Regions from separate parts of the Pseudoalteromonas sp. L23 genome, predicted to be linked through region 2. Evidence: predicted binding sites of a transcription regulator. Region 2 holds the regulator's gene; each other region holds the start of a gene.
What was found. Region 2 encodes sigma-54, which starts transcription at its own class of promoters, with help from an activator protein. Its sites were predicted from a motif close to GTTGGCACGNNNNTNGNNT; they were not measured.

Region 1 (7,777 bases), on a different contig from region 2:
ATCTAATTTAGCGGCGAATCCTTCATCCTCTAAATCAACATCCGTGGTATTTTCACCCGCTAATAGCTCTTCAAAATCGCCAAGCCCAACATCCATATTTGCACCGACGTAAGGTTCAACATCGCTATCAAGATCGTCGCTTTGTTCAAGTAGGTCTTCAATTTCTAAGTAGTCTTCTGTACCTTCGGCGTCCGTTGGTAACGCTTGGGCTTCCCCTGCGACCAATTCGTCTTGTAACAAGCTATCGAAATCTACTTCAAAATCTTCTGCATTTCCGGCGTCAAAGTCACTGGGATCGTCCAGTTCGCTGAGTAGAGCATCGAAGTCTGCTTGGGTAAAGTCAGCCATAAATTCTTTTTCAATCTCGGCTTCATTGACCTCTGGTAATTCAGATTCAGTTTGTGGCTCAGAAAGTAGAGTTTCCAAGTCATCTTCATCGTTTAATTCTGGCAGCACGTCTTCGATTTCAAGCTCAGGTTCAGACTCAAGCTCATCATTTTCTGCAGCTTCGACCGGTGCTTCAGGTTCGTCTTCAAGCAAGGTCTCTTCGTCAAAATCTGCGTTTAACTCTGGCAGATCATCTTCGATTTCAAGTTCAGGTTCAGACTCAAGCGTATCACTTTCTGCTGCTTCGACCGGTGCTTCAGGTTCGTCTTCAAGCAAGGTCTCTTCGTCAAAATCTGCGTTTAACTCTGGCAGATCATCTTCGATTTCAGGTTCAGGTTCAGACTCAAGCGTATCACTTTCTGCTGCTTCGACTGGTGCTTCAGGTTCGTTTTCAAGCAAAGCCTCTTCATCAAAATCTGCGTTTAATTCTGGCAGCTCGTCTTCAACTTCCAGTTCAGGTTCAGACTCAAGCGTATTACTTTCTGCAGCTTCGACTGGTGCTTCAGGCTCATCTTCAAGCAAGGTTTCTTCGTCAAAATCTGCGTTTAACTCCGGCAGCTCGTCTTCAACTTCCAGTTCAGGTTCAGACTCAAGCGTATCACTTTCTGCAGCTTCGACTGGTGCTGCAGGCTCATCAGCAAGCAAAGTCTCTTCGTCAAAATCTGCAGTTAATTCAGGCAGCTCGTCTTCGATTTCAAGTGCAGGTTCAGACTCAAGCGTGTCACTTTCTGCTTCTTCTGGCTCGTCTTCAAGCAAAGCCTCTTCATCAAAATCTGCAGCTAACTCTGGCAGCTCGTCTTCGATTTCAAGTTCAGGTTCAGACTCAAACGTATCACTTTCTGCTTCTTCGACTAGCGCTTCAGGTTCGTCTTCAAGCAAAGTCTCTTCATCAAAGTCTGCAGTTAACTCTGGCAGCTCGTCTTCGACTTCCAGTTCAGGTTCAGACTTAAGCGTGTCACTTTCTGCTTCTTCGACTAGCGCTTCAGGCTCATCAGCGAGCAAAGTCTCTTCGTCGAAATCCGCACTAAATTCAGGCAAATCATCTTCATCAAAGTCAGAGATTTCATCGTCGAGAAGATCGTCATCAAGCCCATCCTCTATATCAAATTGAGCGTCATTGGATAATGCTTCTGATAGTGCTTTTTCGGTTTCGCTTTGCGAGTCAGTAGTTTCAAGTTCTTCACCAAGCTCCAGCTCTGGGTAACTATCTAGTTCTGCGCTTGGTTGCAGATCTTCTTCGTCAAGAAACTCTTCTTCTGCCAGTAAATCCACTTCGTCATTAAGTGGATCATCTCCCAGTTCAATTTCAACTTCTTCATCCGAGAAGTCGTCTTCAAGTTCAGCATCCAACTCAAACTGTTCTTCGGCTTGAAGCTCCTGTAATAGCTCATCAACACTTTTTAAATCAGGATCTTCAAATTCACTGTCTTCGTCAGCTTGAACATTCTCATCACTAAAATCTGCTTCATTGGCTAGATCGGACTGTAATGTATCTTCCACCGGTTCTTCTGATGATTCCGGAATTGCATCCTCTTCATCCAACATACCAGACAAGTGTCCTGACTCCGTTTGCTCAGGCTCAGCTAAAAGCTGTTCAGATCCTAGTTCACGCTCGTCAGATACCTCTTCCAGATTTGGTAAAGCATCTTCTGGTGCTTCATCTAATAAAGCATCAAGCTCGTTATCTGCTGGCTCACCAACTTCCTCTTCAAGCTCCGGCAAAGCTTCTTCTGCCGTTTCGTCAACTAATGTATCGAGTTCAACGTCGGCCAGTTCATCAGATTCATCTTCCAGTTCTGGCAAACCATCTTCTGGTGTTTCGTCAACTAATGCATCGAGATCGTCGTCGGCCAGTTCATCGGATTCTTCTTCCAGCTCTGGCAAGGCTTCTTCTGGTGTTTCTTCAACTAATGTATCGAGTTCAACATCGGCCAGTTCATCAGATTCTTCTTCCAGCTCTGGCAAACCATCTTCTGGTGTTTCGTCAACTAATGCATCGAGATCGTCGTCGGCCAGTTCATCGGATTCTTCTTCCAGCTCTGGCAAAGCTTCTTCTGGTGTTTCGTCAACTAATGCATCGAGATCGTCGTCGGCCAGTTCATCAGATTCTTCTTCCAGCTCTGGCAAACCATCTTCCGGTGTTTCTTCAACTAATGTATCGAGTTCAACATCGGCCAGTTCATCGGATTCTTCTTCCAGCTCTGGCAAAGCTTCTTCTGGTGTTTCTTCAACTAATGTATCGAGTTCAACATCGGCCAGCTCATCAGATTCTTCTTCCAGCTCTGGCAAAGCTTCTTCTGGTGTTTCGTCAACTAATGCATCGAGATCGTCGTCGGCCTGTTCATCGGATTCTTCTTCCAGTTCAGGTAACAGCTCTTCCTGTACTTCATCTAATAAAGCATCGAGTTCATCGTCGGCCTGTTCATCGGATTCTTCTTCCAGTTCAGGTAACAGCTCTTCCTGTGCTTCATCCAATAAAGCATCGATATCATCACCAGCGAGATCATCTGACTCTTCTTCTAATTCCGGCAACGTATCTTCTTGTACTTCATCTAATAAAGCATCGAGTTCATCGTCGGCCTGTTCATCGGATTCTTCTTCCAGTTCAGGTAACAGCTCTTCCTGTGCTTCATCCAATAAAGCATCGAGTTCATCACCAGCGAGATCATCTGACTCTTCTTCTAATTCCGGCAACGTACCTTCTTGTGCTTCATCTAATAAAGCATCGATATCATCACCAGCGAGAGTATCTGACTCTTCTTCTAATTCCGGCAGCGTATCTTCTTGTGCTTCATCCAATAAAGCATCGAGTTCATCACCAGCGAGAGCATCTGACTCTTCTTCTAATTCCGGCGATATATCCTCTTGCGCTTCATCCAATAAAGCATCGAGTTCATCACCAGCGAGATCATCGGACTCTTCTTCTAATTCCGGCAACGTATCTTCTTGTGCTTCATCCAATAAAGCATCGAGTTCATCACCAGCGAGAGCATCGGACTCTTCTTCCAGTTCAGGTAATATATCCTCTTGTGCTTCATCCAATAAAGCATCGATATCATCACCAGCTAGATCGTCAGACTCTTCTTCTAATTCCGGCAACGTATCTTCTTGCGCTTCATCCAATAAAGCATCAATATCATCACCAGCGAGAGCATCTGACTCTTCTTCTAATTCCGGCAACGTATCTTCTTGCGCTTCATCCAATAAAGCATCAATATCATCACCAGCGAGAGCATCTGACTCTTCTTCTAATTCTGGCAACGTATCTTCCTGTGCTTCATCCAATAAAGCATCGATATCATCACCATCAAGCGTATCTGGCTCTTCGTTAATTTCAGCTAACGCATCGTCTTGAACTTCATTTAATAGAGCATCAATATCATCACCCGCAAGCTCACTACTTGGTTCCTCAAAATCAGGCAGTGCATCATCGTCAGCATCTTGAGAAGCATCAAGTAGTGCATCGATATCATCAGCATCGACTAAGCTCTCACTATCAAAGTTGCCGCTAAATTCGGGCTCTTCATCTAGCGCCCCGTCAAGAATTGAATCGATATCATCGTCGTTTGCAACAGCATCCGCTTGCTCATCAGCAAGTTCCTCGCTCAGGGCAGCAAGCGCATCATCGCTAACATCAATTTCTTCGTCTTGAGACTCGTTGAACAAATCATCTAGATCGCTGTCACTTAAAATATCCTTGCTATCATCAACATCGAGCGAAACTTCATCATCAGCCTCCTCGAAGCTCTGTTGCATAAAGTCTTCGTCGTGATCATCACCAAACGAAATATCTTCGTTTAGTAAGCTATCCAGTTCGTCTTGATCTAACGTATCACTTCCTTCATCGAAGTCGTCATCAAGTGAGTCAAAGGTAATTTCATCGTCTTCAGGTAAGATATCGTCATCTAACTGAACGCTTGCGCCCAGTGCATCTTCATCGTCGCCCATTCCGATATCAAGTGGGTCTGGCTCAGGGTCAAATGCAGTCGCAGCGGTTGCAGCTCCCGCCGCAGCGCCTGCAGCCACGGATGGTGTTTGCGGAAGAAAATCGTCATCATCTGTTGACGTCTGAGATTGCTTTCTCCGGCGTAGGAACATAACGAATCCAGCAATTGCCAGTAGTGCTGGCAATGTAGCAAGTAATGCAATGCCAGCTGGCGAGCTAAAAAATGCGCTTAACTCGCTACTTTCTTGCGCTTTTGCTTGAGCGGCTTGCTGATCAATCATTTCATTTTGCAAGTCGATAACAGCCTTTAGCTGTTGTTGGATTTCGCTGTCTTTTCCAAGCTGAGTACGAACCGTTTGAAGCTCGGTAGAAATAGCGCCGAGCTGTTGCTTTAACTTATTGTTTTCGGATAGGATTTCTTCAACATTACGCACCGAGGACTTGAACTCTTTTTGTAAGTCCATCAGCCTCATGTCCTGTTCCATCTTTAAAGAGCGCAGTTGATTAGTCAGGTCTTTTTTTGCTTCTTCAACATCGACTTTACGAGCTTGCGTAACCTTTTTTTCAGCTTCGTTGATTGCATTTGGGTTCAATAATCCCTTACGCTTCATTTCCCAAAGTTTGTCATCTTGATCCGACTTTTGCTTTGCCAACTCAGGGTTTACACTGCGAATTTCATTGATGGTAGGAATACGTAAATACGCCCCATCCTGCATATGGTTGAGGTTTTTATCTAGAAATGAATTAGGATTTTTATCGTAAAGCGCCTTCATCACCTGATAAATGGTGACCGAGTCATCTGGTCGCACTTTTTGTGCTATACGCCACAATGTATCCGTGGGTCTGATAGGCCCTATTGACCGACCTTGAGCCCCATAATCAACCCCTTTAGGGCCTTTTAGCACTACCCCCTCTTGGGTATATACTGGTGTGGCAATCAGTGCGAATACAAAGATACTAAATAAGGCTAAACCGCGCATGCCGATCCTTTACTCAAATGTTTAACACCCGTTAAACGACATTTTATTATTATGGCTTTGAAGCAAGCTCTATTCCAAATGCAAACTATAAACCAGATATGTTGGAATATCCATTGCAACGTATTGAAAGTTAACATGGTTATAATGCTTTTTACTGATTCTGGAATAGTTGATATAGGTGAAGAATAGTCAAGTATTTGACCTAACGGCAAACTTCTTGGCAGAAGTTTGCCGTTATAACGCAGAATAGTAAGCAAAATTTTGCTTACTTTGCGATATCAAAGGGTACCTATAGATAGCTTTCTATAAGGGCTTCTGCTATTTGAATGCTATTTGTTGCTGCACCTTTTCTGGTGTTGTCTGATACCACCCATAAGTTTAAGCCCAATGGATGTGAAATATCTTGCCTTACACGACCCACATAAACGGTATCGTTACCACTTGCATCACTTACCGGTGTTGGGTAGTCGTTTTCGTCTTCAATTAGTTCAACACCCGGCGCATCAGCAAGTAACTGCTTAACATGTTCAAGATCATAAGGCATGCGCGTTTCAAGATGAATGGCTTCAGCATGACCAAAAAACACAGGAACGCGAACCGCAGTCGGGTTAACCAAAACACTTGAGTCGCCCAAGATTTTTTGCGTTTCCCACACCATCTTCATTTCTTCTTTGGTGTAACCATTTTCTTGGAACGCATCAATTTGAGGAATGACATTAAAAGCGATTTGTTTGCTAAACACTTCGTTTTCCATCGGTCTTGCATTCATTAAGTTTGCAGTTTGCTTAGCCAACTCATCTACCGCTTCTTTACCTGCACCAGATACCGCTTGATAAGTTGAGACATTAATTCTGTCAATGCCATAGGCATCATAAATTGGTTTAAGTGCCACTAGCATTTGGATTGTAGAGCAGTTTGGGTTAGCAATGATATTACGATTTCTAAAATCGGCAAGACTGTCTTTATTCACCTCAGGAACTACTAATGGAATATCAAAGTCGTATCTAAAATGTGAGGTGTTATCTATCACAATGCAGCCAGCGTCAGCGGCGATTGGTGCATATTTCTCCGACACGGAACCACCCGCTGAAAACAAACCGATATGGGCATTAGAAAAATCAAACTCTTCAACATCCAGAACTTCGATTTTTTCACCCATAAAGTCAATCTCTTCACCCGCGCTTCGGCTACTCGCGAGTGGGTATAATGTGTCTACAGGAAACTTTCGTTCTGCTAGTAATTCGATAATTTGCTTGCCAACAAGACCTGTTGCGCCAAGTACCGCAACATTATATTTTTGCGACATTATTTTTCCTCATTCTGTAATATACCAACCACAGCACTTAACTCTTGTGCTCAGAAAAGCCAAGTTGGTAAAGCTTTTCACTGATTGGTGAGTCATTATTGACTGCAATTGTACTAAATTCTCGACGCACGGGATATGCTTTACGCAAGGTATCAAAGCCCAATGTGTTTAGCTGTTTTCTCATGATGCCATCATCACGACGAATGTCATAAACAAGATGCGCTAAATTGATAATATCCTGCTCGTTGGCTGTGCTTTGCAATTGGCAGCCAGTGACACTTGGCTTAGGAAGAAAATCACTAATCGTTTTGCTGGCTGGTAAATCGAATTCTCGGCATACGGCTTCGTATAACATTTGCGTGCCTCGCGCCTTACCCTCTAGCGTATGGCCGGCAATATGCACAGATGCAAAGCGAGTATATTGCAATAATGACTGCAAAATATTCGGCTCATTTTCCCAAACGTCTAAGATCAGCTCGAGCGCTTGCCCCTTCTCTACCGCGTGCAAAAGCGCTTGATTATCGATAACATCTCCACGGCTTGCATTGATTATCACCGTACCCGGCTTTAATGCCGCTATCCGCGGTGCATCAAGTAGATGAACCGTTTTATGCGGGCCTTGCTTAACTAATGGAACGTGAAATGTCACGATATCCGCGCGCGCTAAGGCTTCATCTAAGGCTACATGTGAATCCAATGTCCCCGCTTGCTGTCTTACGGGGTCACACAATAATATCGTAAGACCAAGCCCTTTAAGCTTTGATGCCAAACACGCGCCAATATTACCAACACCAATGATGGCAATCGTTTTATCTTGAAGTGGCGTGGAAGTTTCTTGTGCGTATGCAAGTAGAGCGCTTATCACGTACTCGGCAACAGCTATCGCATTACAGCCTGGTGCGCTGCTGAACGAGATATTGGCGCTGGCCAACAATGAGGTATCAATATGATCAATCCCTATTGTCGCAGTCCCAACAAACTTCAGATTATCTGCTTGTGCTAACAGGGCCTCATTGACCTTAGTGACTGAGCGAGTCAACAGAATATCGACGTTTTTTAGCTCGTCAGGTTGAAGGTTACGGCCATCAAACCGTGTTACCTCACCAATTTCGCAGAAGAATGACTCAACTAAGGGCATATTTTGATCGGCTAATATTC
Region 2 (7,777 bases):
ATTATGTTTGGCTGTCAAGGTCGCATCATCGTGATTGGCATGGGTAAGTCCGGCCACATCGGTAACAAAATCGCAGCGACACTCGCAAGTACTGGCAGCCCCGCATTTTTTGTTCATCCAGGTGAAGCAAGTCACGGCGACTTAGGTATGATCACCAAAGATGATGTGGTACTGATGATCTCCAACTCAGGGGAAACCCAAGAGGTGATCTCAATCCTACCTGTAATTAAGCGCTTAGGGGCCCCCGTTATTTCCATGACAGGCAACCCAAGCTCTACAATGGCTCGTAATGCGACGGTTCACCTTTGTGTTAAAGTATCAAAAGAAGCCTGCCCACTAGGACTTGCACCCACGGCCAGCACCACAGCTACGCTAGTGATGGGTGATGCGCTCGCGGTTGCGCTACTTGAAGCCAGAGGCTTTACGGCTGATGATTTTGCACTTTCCCACCCTGGTGGTAGTTTGGGGAGACGTCTACTACTAACCGTTGCTGATGTCATGCATCAAGGGGATGCAATCCCTATGGTCAATAGTCACTGCACAGTCAAAGAAGCTTTATTTGAAATGTCCGCAAAAAGTTTAGGTATGACGGCAATCGTAGATGAAAGCTCGCAATTACAAGGGATTTTTACCGATGGCGACTTGCGCCGTATTATCGAACAAAAGGTCGATATTCACACCACCCCAATCACGCAAGTAATGACGGCTAAAAGTACGACGGCACGCGCCGATATGCTCGCAGCTGAGGTACTCAATATTATGGAAACCAAACGGATTAACGGCTTGATTGTGGTGAACGAAAACAACATTCCGGTTGGCGCCTTGAATACGCAAGATTTACTTAGAGCGGGGGTGCTGTAATGCAATTTGAAGATTTATATCAGACGATTTCAACTGAAGCTTGGGAAAAAGCAAAACAAATCAAATTATTAATTTGCGATATTGATGGCGTATTCTCAGATGGCCGTATATACCTTGGTAACAATGGTGAAGAACTGAAAGCATTTAATACCAAAGACGGGTTTGGTATTAAGGCCTTGATTGATAGTGGTATCGAAGTCGCCGTTATCACAGGTAGACATTCACAAATAGTTCAGCAACGCATGACTAGTTTAAATGTAACTTATATTTACCAAGGTCAAGAAAACAAGTTAGTGGCATATGATGAACTGAAGACTAAGCTCAACCTTAATGATGACGAAATTGCATATATTGGTGATGATGGCCCAGATCTACCCGTAATGGAACGAGTTGGTTTTGCCGTTGCCGTCAATGATGCACATCCTCTTGTTAAACATATCGCCCATTACACGACCTTGATGCCAGGTGGCTTTGGTGCCGTGAGAGAACTAACTGATCTTCTAATGCTCAGCCAAAATCACTTATTGACTTCCAAAGGATCAAGTACATGACCGTATTACGTGTCATCTTACTCATTGTTTTCGCTTCTTTAATGGTATGGATGTGGTCGCCCATGTTTAATCCATCAGAGGCGGATCCAGCAAAAGAAGATGAACCGTTAGCTAAACCCGATTATGTTGCAACCACGCTTCAGCAAACGACCTATAGTGAAAATGGCTTATTAAACTATCAGGTAACTGCTGATAAGATGGAGTTGTATCAAGATCTTGGCTTTAGTCACTTTGAAAAGCCCATTTTCACCTTATATAACGGTGAACAGAATTGGCAAATAAGCGCATTAGAAGCAACCCTATACGAAAACAACACCTTGATATTAGAGGGCAATGTGTTGGCAAAGAATTTAACGCCTAACGCCATGATCACGGATATCAATGCCGATAATGTAAGAGTTGAAATTAAGCAAAAATTGATGAAGTCGGAACACCCTGTCGTTATCAACGGTCCTAGTCTTAGGATCACAGGTAAAGGACTGCATGCGGATCTACAAAAGCAAGTGATCGAACTCATCAACCACACAAAGACAATTTATTATGACCAGTAAAATCATTAACAAACTAGTTTTCATCGGCTTGCTTGCAAGTTCTACTCTAGCAATTGCTGCAGAACAAAATGAAGTCATTATTGATGCTGGCCGTCAGCAAGCTCAACTGCAAAGCAACATCGGTATTTTTGAACAGAATGTTGTTATTATTCATGGCAACAGAAAGATAAATGCCGATCGCCTAGAGGTCCACCGCCGCGCGGAGCTCGGCATTAACAAGCAACTGCTTGTGGCAACTGGCAGCCCTGCCACTTTTAGCGAACGTCAACCCGATGGCAACTTACTAGAAGCCAAAGCAAATGAAATCCGTTACGACGTAGCGAAGGGAACCCTAGTGATTTCTGGTGATGCTGAAATCAATCAAACTGGGCAAAAAATCAATGCTCAAGTCATCACCTATGACATTGAAAAGCAATTGATCAGCGCTGAGCGCTCAGACCAAGAAGACTCTCGAGTAAGAACCATCCTTGTTCCTGTTGATGACAAAAAAGACGCTAAAGAGAAAAAAGCGCAGGAAGAAGGTAACAATTAATGAGCGAGCTCAAAGCAACTGGTCTAGCAAAGAGTTATAAAGGTCGTCAGGTCGTCAAAAATGTTGGTTTAAGTGTTCAGGCTGGCAGTATTGTAGGCTTATTAGGACCAAATGGTGCAGGTAAAACCACTACGTTCTACATGATTGTAGGGTTAGTACCAAGCGACAAAGGCTATATTCAGATTGATGACGAAGATATCACTTTGTTACCGATGCACAGCCGTGCACGACTTGGTATTGGCTATCTACCGCAAGAGTCTTCAATCTTTAGAAAACTCACGGTCTATCAAAATTTGATGGCGATTTTAGAAACTCGAAAAGACTTATCTAAAGTTGAAAGAGAAGCTGAACTAAACGAGTTACTGGATGAGTTTAATATTCAACACATTCGCGACTCACAGGGCATGGCATTGTCGGGAGGCGAAAGAAGACGAGTCGAAATTGCTCGCGCTTTAGCCGCAAACCCTAAGTTTATCCTGTTAGATGAACCTTTTGCTGGTGTTGATCCTATTTCGGTGTTAGATATAAAGACAATCATAGAGCACCTAAAAAACCGTGGTATCGGTGTGCTTATCACCGATCATAACGTTAGAGAAACACTGGACGTATGTGAAAAGGCCTACATCGTTTCACATGGTGAGTTAATCGCTGCAGGCACGCCAGAACATGTTTTGGCAGATCAAACCGTAAGAGATGTCTACCTAGGCGAACAATTCAAGCTATAGTTAAGACGTAGTATTAATAACTGTTAAAAAGGATTGTTAGAGATACATGAGGCAATCATTACAGCTGCGCATGGGGCAGCAACTTACAATGACTCCGCAACTGCAACAAGCCATTCGCTTGCTGCAGCTTAGTACATTGGATCTGCAACAAGAAATACAAGAAGCATTAGACAGCAATCCATTGTTGGAAGTGGAAGAAGGTGATAATACTGACGGCGAAAACGCTGACCAACACAGCCAAGAAAAGAGCCGTGCTGACGACAATCAAGATTCAGCCGATGAAACGCAGGTTAGTGACTATGAGATAGACTCAGATACCGCCATGAGCAAAGACACTGTGAGCGATGACCTTGCCATGGATGTCACTTGGGACGAGTATATGAGTGCAGCGCCTGCTGCAAGCTCAGGTCCACTTCCCGATGACGATAATGTTTATCAAGGGGAAACCTCTGAATCTCTCCACGATTATCTCATGTGGCAACTCGAACTGACACCATTTAGTCCAACAGATAGAGCTATTGCGATTGCGATTATTGAAGCGGTCGACCTGTCAGGCATTCTAACACTGTCTTGCGAAGACATTTTAGAAAGCATTAATGACGAGAATAGCGAAGAGCCTATTGAGCTAGATGAAGTCGAAGCCGTACTCAAACGCATTCAGCTTTTTGACCCTGTCGGTATCGCAGCGCGTAGTTTACAAGAATGCTTATGCATTCAGCTAAACCAATTCGCCCCAGATACCCCATGGATTGCCGAAACAAAAATGATCCTGACAGAGCATATCGACTTGCTTGCCAGCCGTGACTATCGAACTTTGGCTAAGAAAACGCGCCTTAAAGAAGCCGATCTCAAAGAGGTCATGACGTTAATACATAGCCTTAACCCAAAGCCTGCGGCAAGCATTATTCATGAAGAGCCTGAATATGTGATCCCTGACGTATCGGTGAAAAAAGTAAAAGGTCGTTGGGTCGTAGAGCTAAATCCTGATGCTATGCCTAAAATAAGAGTAAATGACCATTACGCTGCGATGTCTAGAACGGCGAAATCCAGTACGGATAGTCAGTTTATTCGCTCACATTTACAAGAAGCAAAGTGGTTTATTAAAAGCTTAGAAAGCCGAAATGATACTTTATTAAAAGTTACCAATTGCATTGTGCAACAACAACAGGCATTCTTTGAACATGGCCCCGAAGCAATGCGCCCTATGGTGCTAAATGATGTTGCTGAAATGGTTGAGATGCATGAGTCCACAATTTCCCGTGTGACAACACAAAAATACATGCATACACCTCGGGGAATATTTGAGCTGAAGTATTTCTTCTCTAGCCATGTAAGTACGGAAAATGGAGGTGAGTGCTCTTCTACAGCAATTAGAGCACTTATCAAAAAGCTGATAGCTGCAGAGAATACCGCGAAGCCATTGAGTGACAGCAAAATTGCAGATATCTTAGCAGAGCAAGGAATTAAGGTAGCGAGACGTACGATTGCAAAATATCGTGAATCCCTAGCCATTCCACCGTCAAATCAGCGTAAAAGCTTGATATAAGACGTAAAACCCAAGAAGGAAAAATGCTTATGCAACTAAATCTAACTGGTCGCCATGTAGAAATTACTGACTCATTAAGAGACTATGTCACCAACAAGTTTGCGAAGCTAGAAAGGCACTTTGATCATATCAATAATGTGCATGTGATCCTTGATGTCGAGAAACTAGTACAAAAAGCAGAAGCAACATTACACGTAAACGGCGGCGAGCTATTTGCATCAACAGAGCATCAAGATATGTATGCCGCAATTGATGGCCTTATCGACAAGCTAGATCGTCAAGTTATTAAACACAAAGAGAAGCTCACTCGACACTAAGATGAAATTAAGTGAATTAGTGAACAAGGACTGCAGTAAAGCTGCGGTCCTTTTTAATAGCAAAAAACGTATTTTAGAATACATCAGCGAACTGGCTCATAGCCAAATTCCAAATACCAGTCAGCATGCTATCTTGGACGCCTTAATGGCGCGAGAGAAATTAGGCAGCACAGGGATCGGTAAAGGCATTGCCATTCCCCATGGTCGACTTGAAGGTTTGGATAAAATCCTTGCAATGGTGCTTGTCAGCGAGCAAGGGATCCAGTTTGAAGCCATAGATAAGCAGCCTGTCGATATTTTTGTCGCGTTCATCGTACCCGAAGGTGATAATCAACAGCACCTGAAGACCTTAGCGGCGATTGCTGATACACTCAAAGACAAGTCTTTTTGCAAAATGCTTAGACAAGCAAAAAGTGACGATGAGTTATATACAGTGATCCAAGGTGAACTTGATGAGTGATGAAGAAAAAGGACTCGAGCTTATCATTATCAGTGGCCGCTCAGGCTCTGGTAAATCTGTAGCGCTTCGAGTATTGGAAGACTTAGGCTACTATTGTGTGGATAACATTCCGGTCAATTTGCTGCCGTCTTTAGTCCGCAGTGTTTCGGACAATTATAATAAAATTGCAGTCAGTATTGATGTTAGAAACTTACCTAAAGAACAGGACGAGTTTAATGACATTCTTGAATACTTACCAGGCTTTGCCAAACCTACCCTGTTTTATTTAGACAGTGACGATCAAACCCTGATAAAACGCTTCTCAGAAACACGCCGTTTGCACCCTCTTTCACTGCATAATCTTCCATTAGATGTTGCGATAAAGAAAGAACGGGAATTGTTAGACGTGCTGATCACTCGCGCCGATTTTCTCATTGATACTACAGGCCTGAGCGTTCATCAACTTGCAGAAGATATCCGCGAAAAAATCTTAGGTAAAAAAGACAAACAACTCATTATTACCTTTGAATCTTTCGGCTTTAAACACGGCATCCCAAAACAAGCGGATTACGTTTTTGATGCGCGCTTTTTACCCAACCCACATTGGGAGCCTGAGCTTAAGCCGCTAACTGGCTTAGATCAGCCAGTCAAAGACTATTTGTCGAGTCACAGCATCGTGCAAAAGTTTACTTGGCAGATCCAAACCTTCGTACAAACTTGGTTACCACACTTAGAGCGTAACAATCGCAGTTATCTAACGATCGCAATAGGATGTACAGGTGGGCAACATCGCTCGGTATACTTAGCGCAAACCATTGGTGAACGTTTTGCTAAAACCCATCCCAACGTCAAAATTCGTCACCGAGAGCAAGAGGGTTAAATGTTAGAAGATACGTTTTTAATCCAAAACAAACTCGGCCTGCACGCTCGAGCAGCGACGGTTCTTGCGCAATTAGCAACCCAATTTGATGCCGAAGTGACCTTATATCAAGGAGACAAAAGTGCTGCTGCTGACAGCGTACTAGCGCTGTTGTTACTTGAAAGCAGCCAAGGGAAAGAAGTCCGAGTGGTTTGTGAAGGTCCTGATGCTCAGTATGCACTAGACGCCATTGGCGGACTGATAGAAAATAAGTTTAATGAATCCGAGTAATCGTCAGTAAAACAATAAGGCCTGATTCATTTACTCCCTGCTAATCTCCCCCTCCTCCGTAACCAAAGTGGTCTAATAAGTCTCTCATAATTAAGCGTAAACCTTGGTAGTTCCTAATAAACTGAGTTACACTGTAATACCAATTTAGGTTTCTTTCGTGCAGTAAAGCTAGTTGCCGGAAAATCCTACTTTATCGTTGCGTACACCTTTAACGTATATTAACGATAGCAACCCACCAGCAGAAACAACACGAATAAAATTCAAATTAAGAAATTGATTTCTGCGATAAAATAAATGAATAGGGTTAACTTAATCACGTTAGCCACCATTAATATCAAAAAGGATGCCTATGCCTGAAGTATTTGAACAAGACTACACACTGGAACAACTCCAAAAGGTAACTAACGCCTTAAACAGTGGTCAGTTTGTTCAAGTTAGGCGTATGCTCGCAGAAACAGCACCTTGTGACACTGCACTGCTTTTAGAATCATCCCCTCATAAAATTCGCTCTATGCTGTGGCAGCTTGTTGACCCAGATATCCAAGGGGATGTCTTAGAGGAACTGTCAGAGGACGTAAGACTTGGGATCATCGCCCAGATGGAACCTGAGCTAATCGCCGCCGCTACAGAAGACATGGACGACGATGACCTTGGTGATGTCCTAAGAAGCCTGCCTGATACCGTCTACAAAGACGTTATCGGAGCGATGGATAGCCAAGATAGAGAACGTGCGACACAAGCTTTGTCCTACAAGGAACACTCTGCCGGTGCGCTAATGAGCACCGACACGGTAACTATTCGACCCGATGTTACCTTGGAAGTTGTATTTAGATATCTACGTCTTAAAGGCGAATTGCCAGACGGCACAGATGAGCTATATGTTGTCGATAAAGACAACTGTTTCTTGGGTGCCTTACCAGTCAATACCTTATTAACGAAGTCTCCTGACAGTATGGTTCGAGACTTGATGGATGAAGATAAGGAAACGATCCCTATCTCCATGGATGAGTCTGAAGTGGCGCAGCTTTTTGAGCGTCATAACTGGATCTCAGCTCCCGTCGTTGACGATAACGCCCATTTGCTTGGCCGTGTCACCATTGATGAC
Region 3 (7,777 bases), on a different contig from region 2:
AAGTTATAGCTGTTGGAGTGAGAATAGTGGATTTAGAAACTGCATTTGCAGAGATTAGCCGTGGTGCAGAAGAAATTCTGTTGCAAGATGAATTAAAAGAAAAGCTGAAGTCAGGTAAAAAACTACGTATTAAAGCGGGTTTCGATCCAACAGCGCCTGATTTGCATTTAGGGCACACAGTGCTAATCAATAAAATGAAAACCTTTCAAGACTTAGGCCATGAGGTGATTTTCTTGATTGGTGATTTCACCGGTATGATTGGCGACCCAACGGGCAAAAATGTAACTCGTAAGCCACTCACTCGTGAAGATGTACTGGCAAATGCAGAAACATACAAAGAACAGGTTTTCAAAATCCTTGATCCTGCCAAAACCACAGTCGCATTCAATTCTGAGTGGATGGAAAAGCTAGGTACAGCCGGTATGATCAAGCTTGCTGCACGTCAAACCGTGGCACGTATGCTTGAGCGCGACGACTTTAAAAAGCGTTATGCAAATGGCCAAGCAATCGCAATCCACGAATTCTTATATCCACTGGTTCAAGGTTGGGACTCGGTTGCATTAGAGGCGGATGTTGAGCTCGGTGGTACCGATCAGCGCTTTAACCTATTAATGGGTCGTGAGCTACAAAAAGACGAAGGGCAAAAGCCGCAAACAGTACTGATGATGCCGCTACTTGAAGGCACCGACGGCGTACAGAAAATGTCTAAGTCACTAGGTAACTACATCGGTATTACTGATGCGCCAAACGACATGTTCGGTAAAGTGATGTCGATTTCTGACGATTTAATGTGGCGTTACTACGAATTGTTAAGCGCAAAAACACTGGATGATATCGCTGCACTTAAAGAAGAAGTTGCAGGCGGCCGCAACCCTCGTGACATTAAGATTGAATTTGCAAAAGAAATGATTGCTCGATTCCACAGTGAAGCTGATGCTGAAGCGGCGCATCAAGACTTTATCAAGCGTTTCCAAAAAAATGCCTTACCTGATGAGATCCCTGAAGTCACCGTAACTATTGAGGGTGAAAGCACGTTTATCACTAACTTGCTAAAAGAAGCCGGTTTAGTGGCAAGTACTTCAGAGGCGATGCGCATGATCAAGCAAGGCGCGGTTAAGCTAAATGGCGAAGATAAAGTAACAGACACAAAATTAGAAGTTGCGAAAGGTTCTTGTGAAATCTACCAAGTAGGTAAGCGTAAGTTTGCGAAAGTTACGGTAAACTAAACAAGCTAATCTACTTGTTATAGCCGAAGAGGTCAGTGTTTTACTGGCCTTTTTTGTGGTTGTTACAACATTAAGCTAGCAAAATTTATAATCACAAGCAGTAAGGCGGAAGTAGCAATAAATAGCCAGCGCATTTGATTAAGTAGCCCGAGTAAATGCTGAATATGCTCAGCTGAGGGTTGCGCTTTTGCACCTACCCGCATCACATCATAACGTTCACCAAAATAAAAGCGCGGCCCTGCGAGCTGTGTATGTAAATTTGCGGCAAAAAAGCTCAGTGCCCATCCGGTATTCGTTTGGCTAAAGTGACGGCCGTAGTATTTAATGTAGTGCCAAGTTTGCTTTGGTCTAAGTAGCAACGAAAAGCAGGTAATTAATAATCGAATGGGTACAAACTCAACGAGCCAAATCACGCGGGAAAGGCTTGTCATAAAACGGGCTGAGGGGGGCATTACTTGCCGCCAAGCATGGTCGCATAGCAGTAACAGTTTATAAAATAGCGCTAGATAGGGACCTGCCATTAGATACAGTAAAGCAATGACAAAAAAATGGCGCAGGGTATTTAATGCGGTGCTATCTATGGTGGCTTTACAAATACCAAGCTCTGTTAGCTTCTCTACATCTCTTGCTACCATTCCTTGCAACACGGCTCTTGCGGTTACTTTTTGCTTTGACTTTATCAGCGCGGAAATACGCTTAGCACGGCTTTCATGGCTAATATCTAAGCATAAAAACAACACCAGCCCACCGAGCCAATTAGGATAAAAAGCAAAGCTAATAATCGCATAAGTTAATACAGTGATAGTTAATATAGGGAGGAGGAATCCCAGTGTGCCTGATAACAGTTGATAACTAGAAGCCGCTTTGGGGCGATAAACTTTTTCGGCAATCGCTTTAAATATAAGGCTAAGAATAAGATTAGGGTGATAAAGTGTTGATAACCTTACCCCTAGACTGGCAAAAATCGCCAGTAAGAAAATGATCAGGCCCTCATGGGCCTGAAGCAAGCTGTCGAGCACTAAAGCGTAACCTTATCCAGCTTATTAAGTAGTGCCATCACCATTTTAGAAGAGTTAACAGAAGCGACTTCTAGATACTCTTCGAATGATTGCGGTGATTCTTTGCCGGCGATATCAGATAGCGAGCGGATCACAACAAATGGCGTGTTTAAAGAATGACAAGCCTGCGCAATTGCCGCACCTTCCATTTCTACTGCTAACATCGTCGGGAAGTCTGCACGCGCCTTGTCGATGCGTACTGGGTCGCACATAAATGAGTCACCCGTACAGATCAAACCAACCATAGTTTGAATGCCTTCAAGCGCATGTACGCTTTGCTCTGCAGCTTCAACTAATTTTGTGTGCGAAGTAAACGCAGCAGGCATTTGCGGAACTTGACCAATTTCATAGCCAAACGCAGTAACATCTACGTCGTGATGACGTACTTCATTTGAAATCACCACATCGCCGACGTTTAGTGATGGTTCAAAGCCACCTGCAGAACCCGTGTTGATCACGCAATCTGGCGCAAAGTTGTCGATAAGCAAAGTTGTCGCAACCGTCGCTGCCACTTTACCAATGCCAGACTGTACAAGCGTTACGTCAAGACCAGCCAGTTTGCCGGTATAAAAAGTAAAGCCACCTTTGGTCAATGTTTGCGGGTTTTCCATGGTGTTACGCAAAATGGTAACTTCTTGCTCCATTGCGCCGATAATGCCTACTTTCATCAAAAGATTCCTAATTTGTGGTGGGGAAAGCCCCAGTGTCAAAATTGCTTTTATTATACGAAAGGGGTTTTGATAGGTAAAACAAAAAACGGGCTGACGCCCGTTTTGCTAGATTTCTGCCAACTGAGTTGACTGTGCTTTTGCCTGTGAAGGAGACAGTACCGCAGGTTTGTAGGTGCGGTTTCTGGTTTTCTTTGGCATCTCCACTTTTTGGCCAAGCTTGAATAGGATTGCCGCACGGACCTCAGCGCTTTGGTAGCCACTTTTGATTTTCATACGAATGTGTGGAATACCCGCAGATTCCAGAGCGCCACTTACAAACCAATCTTTTTGTGCTTTATGGCCGTTTTTATTGGCGTTATTGACCAAGTCAACAGCGGCAACAATTTTCAGTGTCTCTTTGTCTACCAAGACATAATCCAACTGCTTATTCTTAGCTTTAGTTACCGCAGCACGACGTGCTTTTGGAGAGATACCCGGCTTGCACTCAATCACATCAATGAGCTTAATGCGGCTAACGATTTTATATCTATCGCCAACGGCACGTTCTAATAAATGTAGAAACGATGCTTCAACGGTGGTAAAAACAGATTCTTTACGATTAAATGGATAAGGATTGCCACCCACATCGGTGTACTTAGAAGCGACAATGGAAGCAACGACCACTAGAGCCAAAATAGCAAGTAACGCAAATTCCATACAAAACTCCAAATCAAAAAAATGACATCTGTGGTTTTATAAGCAATAGCTGTGCCATAAAATTACTTTACGGCAAGTCATAAGAATTTGTGTGGTTGGCTATGGAGGTGGACTATTTGTCGTATAGGAACGTATCTGACAGTGTTAATCGCCGTGATGTATTTCAGACCTGCGTCGACTAATTAATAGTTTACTATCAATAGGAATAAACTCACTAGCGGCACGGATCAGTGAGGCGGCGGTAAGCTGCGGCACGCCGTAAACTTCGACTCGGGTATGGTATTTATCTCTGAGTTTATTCGCGAGTAAATCAAAATCACCATCGCCAGTTACTAGAATAATTACATCGGATTCTGACGCGCACTCCATGGCATCAATGGTAATGCCAACATCCCAATCACATTTTGCGGAGCCATCGGCACGTTGAATATAAGGCTTTAACTTCACCTCAAAGCCAATCGCTCGCAGGATATTTTGGAACTGCTTTTGTTTGTCGTCACCCCGTTTGCTGGAATAGGCAATGGCTTGATATACCTCGCGATTAGCCGTTGCTTTACGCCAAAACGCGTTATAGTCAAAGCCTGTTTGGTAGGCTTGTTTGGTGGTGTAATAAACATTTTGAGCGTCAACTAAAATGGTGACTTTTTCCATAATGGACTCTTAGCAATAAATTTGCTTTATGATAGCAAGATTAGCGTTTGTTTAGCCATTTACTCATCGCGGCATCATAGGCTTTTTTAATGGCACCGCCATCGCAAGGGCGAGGCGGAGTACGCCAGTTATTACTTAATCCCTCTGGTGTAGGAATACTCGGATCGAGTCTAACCTCAGTATAGCACAGGCCATTTTCACGGTAGACTTTATAATGTGGTGTGGACGCGAGTAGCTCTCTTGGCTTGCTCGCAGCACTGGTTTGATGCGCTTTAGGCACGGTGATCTGCTGCGGCTTTTTTTGGTTTTGGCTGAGTACAACGTCACTGGGAGTGCGCTCTAAAAGTTGCTGACGAAATTGAGAGATTGCTTTGCGATGGTCTAACTTTTTAGGTTGCGTGACGACTGCTGCTTTGGCTATGTGCTTGGTTGTACTTTCAACCGTAGGCTTTTTTGGTTCCGTTTGCGCAGTTTTTAGTACTTCAACCGTATCGTCCTTCAGTGTCGGTTTTAACTCCTTTACTGGCTTATCTTCAGTTATCGTCGGTGTCTCAATATGCTCCACCTTGGGCTTGGCAGGCTCAATAACCAAATAGGTTTTCATTGCCTTAATTTCTAAAGGCTTTGAGGGGATATAAATACTTTGCTGCAAATACCAGCCGAGCAGTAGATGCAGCACAATAGAGCCGATAATGGTGAAACTAATTAGGTTGTTTTGGAGCGGCCGCATTATTCTTATTAATCCTTGAGTTATGCAGAGTTAGAGCTTAATCAACGTGTAAATGTTCCCTTAATAGACGAATTATTCTGTGATTAGTTGCGCCGATATGTGTTTCAGTAAAGTTAATTCACGCAAAATGGACATCCCTTTGTTATTTGCATCAGCAAGTTTAGCTTCATTGTGGGCTATGGCTTGATTTATGTTAATCCACAAAGGTTTCATACCATTAGCAAGTTCGTAATTCTCCATTGTTGGCAGATCAAATTTGCCACAGATCTCACAAACGTAGCAATAAGAAATAATATGTACATTATCATGATCTGGTTTATACCAAGGACGATACTCTTCATAGCGACCAAAAGGAGTGAGACCTGTAATGGATACTGCACCAGTTTCTTCTTTTAGCTCGCGCTCTAATGCTGCTTCTAAGCTTTCCCCCTCGTTAACGCCACCACCTGGTAAGGTGTAATCGTCATAACGTTTGGTGTAAAGCATAAGAATGTCGTTGCCTCTAAGGACTATGGCGCGAGTGGTCTCTCTAGTAAAGCAGCTGCCTTGAAGCGGAATGACTGGGGTGTTGTTTAAGCTTTGCATGGGGGTTTTAACTTCAATTTAGGTAACAAGAATGGGTTTACAAAACGATACGCCTGCGTAAAAGCGGCGTATCGCGAATGAAGATATTAAAACGGAGCAGGGTACGCTTTAAATACAGTATCAATCTCGGCTAAAGACTCTGCACATAGCGGTTGTTCAAACGCTTGAATATTTTCTTTAAGCTGTGCCATGGTTGTCGCGCCGATAATAGTTGAAGTCACGCCATCGACTTGGTTGCACCAAGCTAGCGCCAGTTGCGCTGCAGTCATATTAAATTCTTTGGCGATTTCTAAATATTTTGCAACGGCTTCTTGTGCTAGTTGCGTATCTCTAAATAAGCCTTGTCTTTGCACTAAGGTAAAGCGGCTGCCTTCAGGTCTTGCGCCCCCTAAATATTTACCGCTCAACATCCCTCCAGCCAGCGGCGACCAAGGTAAATAGGCAATATCTTCGTTTACGCAACTCTCAATCAGGTAAGGCCAATCTTTGGCATGTAGCAAGCTAAACTCATTTTGAATTGAAACCGGCTTCGGTAGGTCGTGCTGCATCGCCAAATTAAGGTAAGTGTGAATGCCCCAAGGCGTATCATCAGAAAGGCCCCAATGGCGAATTTTACCCGCTTGAATACAGCTCGCTAAGCCTTCTAAAATATCTAGCATACCAGCGCGTTCTTCCTCGCGGTCAAGCGCACTCAAAGGCACCATGCCAGGCCATTGTTTACCAAAATGCGGTGAAGTACGGTTTGGCCAATGTAGTTGGTAGAGGTCGATATAGTCGGTATTCAGGCGCGCTAAAGAATCGTCCACCGCTTGGATCACAGATTGTCCCGTAATAGCACCGCCTTCACGGATCCAAGGTAATCCGCTGCCTGCAATCTTGGTTGCAAGCACGAGCTTTTCGCGCTTTTCTTGGTGCCGCTTTAGCCAATTGCCAATGATGGCTTCGGTTTTACCATAGGTTTCAGGTGAGGGAGGGACCGCATACATTTCAGCGGTATCAATGAAGTTAATACCACGGCTTAGTGCATAATTGATTTGCTCGTCGGCATCATGCTGGTTGTTTTGTACGCCCCAAGTCATGCTTCCTAAACAAATACGTGAAACTTCAAGTGGGCTACTACCAAGTCGTGAGTACTTCATGCAGGCTCCTGATTGATTGCTGAATGATTAAATATAGCCAAAGTAACGGATTTAGTACTTTGAACTGTATTGATATTGTTAGCATTATCTCTGTTTTGCAGTGCAAGTTGCAACAGACATCCACACAAGTATAGCCCAGAACACTATGGCCTATGTTCAAGATTGCAACAATTGGAAAATTAGCACATAATAAACACTGTTTATTTAGACAGTATTTTGACGTGCGTAAATTTATTCATATTGATATGGACGCGTTCTATGCATCGGTAGAAATGCGCGATAACCCCGAGCTTGCAAAGGTGCCGATGGCGATTGGTGGGCGGAGTCATCGTGGGGTGCTATCCACGGCTAACTATATTGCTCGGCAATATGGCGTGCGCTCGGCCATGTCGAATTATCAAGCGAAAAAACTCTGCCCTCAGCTGGTGATTGTACCGGGGAGAATGGAGGTATATAAGGCAATATCGCAACAAATTAGAACTATTTTTGCCCGCTATACTGAGCTAATTGAGCCACTGTCTTTGGATGAAGCCTATCTAGACGTCACTGAGTGTCAGCAATGTAATGGCAGTGCAACGCTTATCGCCGAGCAGATCCGAGCGGATATATTTGCAGAAACGGGCCTTACGGCTTCGGCGGGAATTGCGCCAATCAAGTTTTTAGCCAAAATTGCCAGCGATGAAAACAAGCCTAATGGTCAGTGTGTGATCCCGCCTCACCAAGTGAGCGCTTTTATTGATGTGTTACCTCTTAAAAAAATTCCAGGTGTAGGTAGAGTGACTCAACAGCGTTTGCTAGCCATGGGACTTGAGTATGGCCGAGATATTAAGGCACTGTCTGAAACTCAGTTACGCCAGTCATTTGGCAAGTTTGGCGCTGTATTATGGCGGCGTTGTCAAGGTATTGATGAGCGCCGAGTTGAGACCGATAGAGTGCGTAAATCGATAGGCGTTGAAACCACATTTGCAGAAGACACGCTCGACCTTGATACCTTAAAACAAGTCATAAAAGAAAAGTTGTT
Region 4 (7,777 bases), on a different contig from region 2:
TTGTGGTACCAAGCGGCGGCAGCGTAATACGGTAAACGGTTTGCCACTTCAACCGGACCTTCTCGTTTAATGCCGATTTCTGTAGGAGATACCAACACCACGCCATTGAGATAAAGCCACTGATTGTTTTGCATCGCGTGCGCAAGACCTGACACTCGAGTCGTGCCGTAGCTCTCACCAATCAGGTACTTAGGAGAAAGCATACGCTCATTGCGATGAATAAATGTATTGAGCCATTCGGCTAAGTACTTCACGTCCGCGTTGACGCCAAAAAACATCTTTGTTTGTTCGGCTTTACTCGGATATTTACCTTCAGCATTTTTGAGTACGCGAGAATAACCTGTGTTGACTGGGTTTACATAAACAATATCGGCAACATCTAGCACTGAATATGGGTTGTCTTTCAAGCCGTAAGGTTGCAGTGGATATCCTTCGTCATCAATTTTTAATACTCTTGGGCCAGTATAGGCAATGTGCATCCACACGGAAGCAGAGCCCGGACCACCGTTAAATGAGATCAGCAGCGGACGTTTGCTCATATCTTTGATTTTTGTGCGCTTGTAGTAGGTGTAATGCAACGTTGCAACTGCGTCGCCGTTTTCATTCCACACCGGCTGCGTGCCTGTTGTCGCGGTGTAGTTAATACGTTCACCTTTTATTTCGGCTCTATGCTCAGTTGTTATTTTATGATCTATCTCAATTGCGCGGTTGTGCTCCTCAGCTATGCTTGGTGCTGAGAGTAGGGCACAACTCACGAGCAATAGTGGTAGTAGTTTTTTCATTGCTTCCTCGGTATTGCATTAGGTATGTCTGCATTAAAGAAGTATTTCATCTGAAATTCAAAGCCGTTGAGACAAACTCAACAAAAAAAACGGCAGGTTTGAAAAATAGGCTGTTGTAACCTCGTTTATCGAAAAGTAACGAATTTGAGCCGATTTGGTTTTTTTTAGTGCAAGATTCGCGTATATTTAATACTTAATTATGTAGTAATAAAGTATTTAGCCTCGTTAAATTCTAGTTTCACTGCGCTTCTCGTTGTACTTAAGAGATCTCAATCCATGCAAAGAATTTTAATTGTTGAAGACAGTAAAGTCGTACAACAGGTATTGCGACACCTTGCTGCTCAGCATCTAGATGTCGAAATCGATTTTGCTTGGTCCCTCAAGGAAAGTAAGGACTTCTTAGCACAGCACCAATATACATTGGCGCTGGTAGATTTAACGCTGCCCGATGCGATGGACGCAGAGGTCGTGCAGCTCACGCTTAGCCACAAAATACCCACCGTGGTGTTGACCTCAAAAATAGATGAATATAGCCGCCAGCAAATGCTTGAAATGGGTGTGGTGGATTATGTGATTAAAGATAACCGCGATTCATACCTATACGCGGTCAAGTTAGCATCTAGACTATTGAGAAACCAAGGTTGCAAGGCGCTGATCGCCGATGATTCTGTGATCAGTCGCGCGGTAATGAAGCAGATGCTTGAAAAGCAATTATTTACAGTGCTTGAGGCGCAAGATGGCGAACAGGCATTGGAGATGTTGCTATCTGACCATGAAATTAAGCTACTGCTGACGGACTTTGCGATGCCGACGATGGATGGCTTTGAGTTGGTAAAATCCGTTCGTAATAGTCGTGGACGAGATGAGTTGGCGATTATTGGTCTGTCTGGCGCAGGAAGTCATGGCTTGTCAGCAAAGTTTATCAAATACGGCGCCAATGACTTTTTGGCAAAACCTTTTATGAGTGAAGAGTTTCATTGTCGTATCATGCAGACGATGGAACAGCTCAATTTGATCGCAGAAATCAAAGAATATGCGCATCGAGACTATTTAACAGGGCTTTATAACCGCCGCTATTTTTGTCAGCAAGCAGAGCGTTTAATCAAGAACAAACCGAGCCAGCATATATTGGCATTGTTAGACCTCGATCACTTTAAGTCTATTAATGATCAATATGGTCATGAAAGCGGTGATGATGTACTTAAACAAGTTGCTGATTTACTGCGTAGTGCATTTGGTCACTACATTGTCGCACGTATTGGTGGGGAAGAGTTTGCTTTGCTTATTCCAAGCTCAGATATGAAGATGGCAAAGCACATGCTAGAAGACTTTAGAGAGCGCCTTGCACAGCAAGCATTCAAAATTCCTGAGGGTAAGCATTATTGCACCATCAGTATTGGCCTCGCGGCTTGCCAATCAAAGAGTTTAAGCGAAGTAATGCGCAAGGCAGATAAGGCGCTCTACAAAGCGAAGGACAAACAACGAAATTGCGTTATCGCGCATTAGCTTTTCGTTATTTGAGTGTTTATGCACCAACTCAGTTCAGACTTAATATCAATGCACCTAGATGGTGCATTTTTTATGCGTGAAATTCCACCTCCCACTTTAATTCATTGTTAATTAAGGAATAAAAAATTTGGCATAAAGGTTGGATTACTGCGTACAACAGGATCAACTGTCCTAAGGGGACTCAGCATGAAAATGATAAGTGCAATAATAAAACCATTTAAGCTTGATGAGGTACGTGAAGCGTTAGCCGATCTAGGGATTGAAGGCATGACGGTTGTTGACGTTAAAGGGTTTGGACGTCAGCGCGGTCATACCGAACTGTATCGCGGTGCAGAATATCAAGTCGATTTCATTCCAAAAATAAAAATAGAAATTGCGACGTTAAGCGAAAACGCCGAGCGCGTTGTGGAAACGGTTACAAAGGCTGCGTTCACTGGAAAAATTGGTGACGGAAAAATCTTTGTTTACGACTTAGACCAAGTTGTTCGGATCCGTACCGGCGAACTTGATGAAGAAGCCATTTAAGGGGAGCCGAACAATGGAAAATACAATAATAGAACTAAAATTTTCATTAAATACCTTTTACTTTTTGATCTCTGGTGTCTTAGTTATGTGGATGGCTGCCGGATTCGCTATGCTTGAAGCGGGATTAGTACGCTCAAAAAATACCACTGAAATCCTTACCAAGAACGTCGCACTGTACGCCATTGCTTGTACTATGTATCTGCTTATTGGTTACAACATCATGTATGTCGATAATGCCGAAGGTGGGGTTTTACCAAGTCTCGGTGCGCTCATTGGCAGTGCTGCTGATGATGCCGACCATGCACTGCAATCCGACTTTTTCTTCCAAGTGGTATTTGTTGCAACGGCTATGTCAATTGTCTCTGGCGCTGTTGCCGAGCGTATGAAATTGTGGGCGTTTTTAGCATTTTGTGTGGTGTTAACTGGCTTTATCTACCCGTTGGAAGGCTATTGGACGTGGGGCGGTGGTTTCTTATCTGAGCTTGGCTTTGTTGACTTTGCCGGTTCAGCCATTGTGCATGGTGCCGGTGCTGCTGCGGCACTAGCGGGTGTTCTGTTACTTGGTGCGCGCAAAGGAAAATATGGCAAAAATGGTGAGATTTACCCAATTCCTGGTTCCAACATGCCACTGGCTACACTAGGCACCTTTATTTTGTGGATGGGATGGTTTGGCTTTAACGGTGGCTCTCAACTATTCCTTGCCGACAAAGAAAATGCCATCGCGGTCAGCCAAATCATGCTAAATACCAATGCGGCGGCGGCGGCAGGTGCGGTTGCTGCACTGTTGGTGTGTAAATTAATGTGGGGCAAGGCGGATTTAACTATGGTACTTAATGGTGCGCTAGCAGGTCTGGTGACTATTACCGCTGAGCCTGCCTCTCCAACACCTGTATTAGCGCTTATTCTCGGTGCCATAGGCGGTGCATTGGTGGTGTTTAGTATCGTTGCGCTAGATAAGGCAAAAATTGATGATCCTGTCGGTGCTATCTCTGTTCACGGTATATGTGGTGCGCTAGGTGTGATGATGGTGCCATTTTCAAACTCAGACGCTACTTTCCAAGGTCAGGCTGTGGGACTTATCACTATTTTAGGTTTTGTTTTCATTGCTTCTTATATTGTCTGGAGTGTATTGAAAGCGAGCATGGGGATCCGCGTTGGCGAAGAAGAAGAACTAAGCGGTATGGATCAACATGATTGCGGCGTAGATGCCTATCCCGAGTTCGTGACAGTTCGCGGACAATAATACCAATTTGGCTCTCAGTCAATATTGTAAAGTTCTCGTTGTCTAAACAAAGTGAGTCCAACAGGGCTCACTTTTCTTTATATATATTATTCTACTTTCAGCAGTTGTTAATTTAGGTTACCCTACCATCTTGCGATTCATTTTTTAGTTTTACTTGGGTCATGACGGATAAAAAGAAACGAAAACCTGCCAACAAATCAAACGTCAAAGCGAACACTTCGCGTAAAAACAATACCCAGCAAAACGGTTCTAAGATGCAAAGAGTTAAAAGCCGTGTACTGAGCACGTTGTGGTCTTTCTTTTGGAAAGGGACTATTGCGGCGATATTCCTTGTTGCAATTTATATCATCTACTTAGACGCCAAAATAAGCCGGCAGTTTGAGGGCAATAAGTGGGAACTTCCCGTTCAGGTTTATGCCAGATCGATGCAGTTTTTCCCCGATCAATTCCTTAATGAGGATGAAGTGCTGTGGGAGCTGAAGCGGCTTAACTATTCTCGTGTAAATCGTATCAGCCGTACTGGTCAATATATCGTTCAAGGTCGCACAATCACCATCCATCGTCGCGCGTTCGAATTCTACGATGGCCCAGAAGTGGCGCGTATTTTTACGCTTAATTTTGCTGGTAAAAAGCTTGCCAATATTGTTGATAATCAAGGTCGGCGCTTAGCCGGCGCTCGCTTAGAGCCGGTGCAGATTGCTCGGATCGGCAATGAATCGCGCCAAGACCGAGAGTTTGTTCCGTTCGATAAATTCCCTAATATTTTAAAAGAAACACTGCTGGTGGTAGAAGATCGAGACTTTTACGAACATCATGGTGTTTCTGCGCTGTCTATTTTGCGTGCGCTGTATGCCAACATCAAAGCGGGGCGAACTGTGCAAGGTGGCAGTACGCTTACGCAACAGCTCGCAAAGAACTTTTATCTCACCAGAGATCGCACCTTAATCCGCAAGGTGAATGAAGCATTCATCGCATTGATTTTAGATTTCCGTTACAGCAAAGATGAAATCCTTGAAGCCTATTTAAACGAAGTGTTTTTGGGACAAGCCTATAATCAAGGCGTTCATGGTATGGGGCTTGCGGCCGATTTTTATTTTGGTAAACCAGTGGACGAGCTTGAGTTTGACCAAGTCGCTATGTTAGTTGCAATGGTTAAAGGACCGTCTTTTTATAACCCAAGACGATATCCTGAGCGGGTAATGGAAAGGCGCGATTTAGTCTTAAGGTTGATGGTGGAAAATGGCCTCATCACAACCCCTGAGTATCGCGCGGCGCTCTCTAGGCCGATTGATGTACAGCCTTTAAAAGCGAGCCGTATGCAGTCTTATCCTGGATATTTGGAGTTGGTGAATCGCGAGTTAAAGAAACTGGTGCCTGATGATGACATTGTCGACTCTGGAATTCGGATTTTTACTTACCTAGATTTACAAAAGCAAACGGCGATGGAAGATGCTGTTAAAAAGGGCTTACCTTACTTAGAACGCCGTTTCAAAACGGAAGAGCTAGAAACCGCGATGCTGTCAGTTAATGTTGAAAAAGCGGGCGTATCGGCGTTAGTTGCTGGTCGCCAGTTGAAGTTTTCAGGTTTTAATCGGGTATTAGACACCGAGCGCAATATAGGTTCACTGGTTAAACCCGCTATTTATTTGAGCGCTTTGTCGAATCCAAACTACCATTTGGGTATGCTACTTGATGACAGTCCACTCGAAGTGACTGACGGTTCAGGTAAAGTTTGGTCTCCAGAGAACTTTGATCATAAATTCAGAGGCCAAGTACCAATGTTTGAAGCGTTCAGCAATAGTATCAATATTCCAGCAGTAAACCTTGGCTTGGATGTGGGTGTGAATCGAGTCGCGCAAACTTTGAATGACCTTGGTGTTTCTAAGTCGATTCCACTTTATCCTTCTTTATTGTTGGGCGCGTTAGAGTTATCCAGTTTTGATGTTGCACAGGCGTACACCACACTTGCTGCAGATGGTAAGCAGAGCGAGTTGACTAGTGTCATGGCGATCACCGATTCACTGGGTAAGCTGGTATACGAACATCCCGTGCAAAAAAACCAAACGCTAGACAGCGATGCGGTATACATGACGAAATATGGCATGAAGCGTGTAACTAAAAAAGGCACTGCTAAACGTCTTAACCTTCACTTCCCCTCAATTCAACTTGCAGGGAAAACGGGGACTAGTAATGATTTAAGAGATAGCTGGTTTGCAGGTTTTGACCAAAATACGGTCACCGTGGCTTGGATTGGCCGTGATGATAATAAGCCAACGGGATTAACGGGCAGTCAAGGAGCGCTTGAACTTTATATTCGGTATCTCAAGCCGCTGAATCCACAAGCGATTGTTGATGAGCGTCCAAAGTCCATTCGCTGGGCCTTTATCAATCCGAAAACGGGTAAGCAGTCGCCTCCGAGTTGTGGTCCTGTATTACAGCTACCTATTAGAGAGAGTATGTTTGAACCCAGACCAGGCTGTTAGTAATTTAGGAACTTGAAAGTATTTTTGTAAACTAATCTTTAATTATTCTCTTGTTTGTCATAGTATATTTCCGTTCAGGGAACAGAAACTGAACATATAACAATTACAATGTTCAAAGGAAATATAATAATGAAGACATTTCAAAGAAATATCCTTTCTTTGGCTGTAGTTGGTGCCTTGGTTTCAGGTACCGCGATCGCAGCCGACGCCACATCTTCAGGGTTTCTATACGGTGTTGTAGAGAACACTGCGGGAGAATCAGTATCAGGCGTTACTATTGAGATACTTAATAAAGATACTGGACTGCAGCGTGTAGTTACTACAGGTAATAACGGTAGTTACCGATTCCCGTTGTTGCCAGCGGGTACCTATGATGTGACCGTTAAAAAGAATGGCCAAATATTACACCAGCAAACAGATGTAAATGTTAGAGTGGGTACACGTACAAATATTCCACTCTCTGTTACTTCTAGCAATGGTACTGAAGTGATTGAAGTTGTAGGATCTCGCATTAGTTCGATAGATGTGGCATCCAGTGAAGCGGTGACTATTGTCGACCAAGAGTTCCTTGCTCGAGTTCCTGTTTCGCGAGATATTGCCTCAGTTGCAATGTTAGCACCAGGCACGACAAAAGGTGATGAATCATTCGGTAATATCGCTTCGTTTGGTGGGTCATCAGTAGGTGAAAACAGCTACTATGTTAACGGTATGAATGTCACAAACTTCCGTAATGGTCTAGGTGGTGCAGATGTTCCGTTTGACTTTTACGATAGCTTTGAGGTGAAAACAGGTGGTTACTCTGCCGAGTTTGGTCGCTCAACGGGTGGTGTAATTAATGCCACAACACGTCGCGGTAGCAATACTTTTGAGTACGGTGGCGGGGTAGTTTTAGAGCCAAGCTCACTGCGCGAGACTAGTCCTCAGGCTTATCGTTCGGCGGAAGGTGAAGCTCTTTATGGTACGGATATTTATCACCGTGACCAAGAAGAACGAAAAGTAGGTAAAAACGAATATACACTGTACGCTGGTGGTGCGTTGATAGAAGATAAGCTTTTCTTCTTTGGCCTTGCTAATTATAACGAACGTGATTCTGATTACGCAGAGGAGTCAACAAAATACGTTCGTGAATCAGGCGATTTGTTCCTTGCTCTTAAATTAGATTATTACATTACAGATGATCACATTATTGAGTTTACTGGGTGGGATAGCTCAAGTGATCTTGATAGTGTGAAATA

Region 1: a site for sigma-54 is predicted at 5,374-5,392, ahead of L3V43_RS15980 (FimV/HubP family polar landmark protein). Genes of this name have one in related genera too.
Region 3: a site for sigma-54 is predicted at 3,692-3,710, ahead of L3V43_RS03200 (DUF2726 domain-containing protein). Genes of this name have one in related genera too.
Region 4: a site for sigma-54 is predicted at 2,418-2,436, ahead of L3V43_RS02615 (P-II family nitrogen regulator). Genes of this name have one in related genera too.

Annotation. Positions count from the first base shown of each region.
Region 1 covers NZ_JAKKCW010000009.1:209,562-217,338, forward strand. Annotated here, with positions in the region: gene L3V43_RS15980 (FimV/HubP family polar landmark protein) at 1-5,313, opposite strand, end outside; gene L3V43_RS15985 (aspartate-semialdehyde dehydrogenase) at 5,603-6,619, opposite strand; gene L3V43_RS15990 (4-phosphoerythronate dehydrogenase) at 6,657-7,777, opposite strand, start outside.
Region 2 covers NZ_JAKKCW010000004.1:41,220-48,996, reverse strand. Annotated here, with positions in the region: gene L3V43_RS08940 (KpsF/GutQ family sugar-phosphate isomerase) at 1-861, shown strand, start outside; gene kdsC (3-deoxy-manno-octulosonate-8-phosphatase KdsC) at 861-1,412, shown strand; gene lptC (LPS export ABC transporter periplasmic protein LptC) at 1,409-1,963, shown strand; gene lptA (lipopolysaccharide transport periplasmic protein LptA) at 1,953-2,495, shown strand; gene lptB (LPS export ABC transporter ATP-binding protein) at 2,495-3,220, shown strand; gene L3V43_RS08915 (RNA polymerase factor sigma-54) at 3,267-4,766, shown strand; gene hpf (ribosome hibernation promoting factor) at 4,796-5,083, shown strand; gene ptsN (PTS IIA-like nitrogen regulatory protein PtsN) at 5,085-5,543, shown strand; gene rapZ (RNase adapter RapZ) at 5,536-6,402, shown strand; gene L3V43_RS08895 (HPr family phosphocarrier protein) at 6,403-6,672, shown strand; gene mgtE (magnesium transporter) at 7,022-7,777, shown strand, end outside.
Region 3 covers NZ_JAKKCW010000001.1:705,754-713,530, reverse strand. Annotated here, with positions in the region: gene tyrS (tyrosine--tRNA ligase) at 27-1,226, shown strand; gene L3V43_RS03210 (cobalamin biosynthesis protein) at 1,289-2,245, opposite strand; gene mtnN (5'-methylthioadenosine/S-adenosylhomocysteine nucleosidase) at 2,245-2,952, opposite strand; gene L3V43_RS03200 (DUF2726 domain-containing protein) at 3,061-3,651, opposite strand; gene L3V43_RS03195 (NYN domain-containing protein) at 3,796-4,302, opposite strand; gene L3V43_RS03190 (hypothetical protein) at 4,343-5,032, opposite strand; gene L3V43_RS03185 (NUDIX domain-containing protein) at 5,105-5,617, opposite strand; gene L3V43_RS03180 (aldo/keto reductase) at 5,704-6,756, opposite strand; gene dinB (DNA polymerase IV) at 6,909-7,777, shown strand, end outside.
Region 4 covers NZ_JAKKCW010000001.1:563,444-571,220, reverse strand. Annotated here, with positions in the region: gene L3V43_RS02625 (carboxypeptidase) at 1-782, opposite strand, end outside; gene L3V43_RS02620 (diguanylate cyclase) at 1,059-2,288, shown strand; gene L3V43_RS02615 (P-II family nitrogen regulator) at 2,478-2,816, shown strand; gene L3V43_RS02610 (ammonium transporter) at 2,830-4,059, shown strand; gene mrcB (penicillin-binding protein 1B) at 4,221-6,542, shown strand; gene L3V43_RS02600 (TonB-dependent receptor) at 6,672-7,777, shown strand, end outside.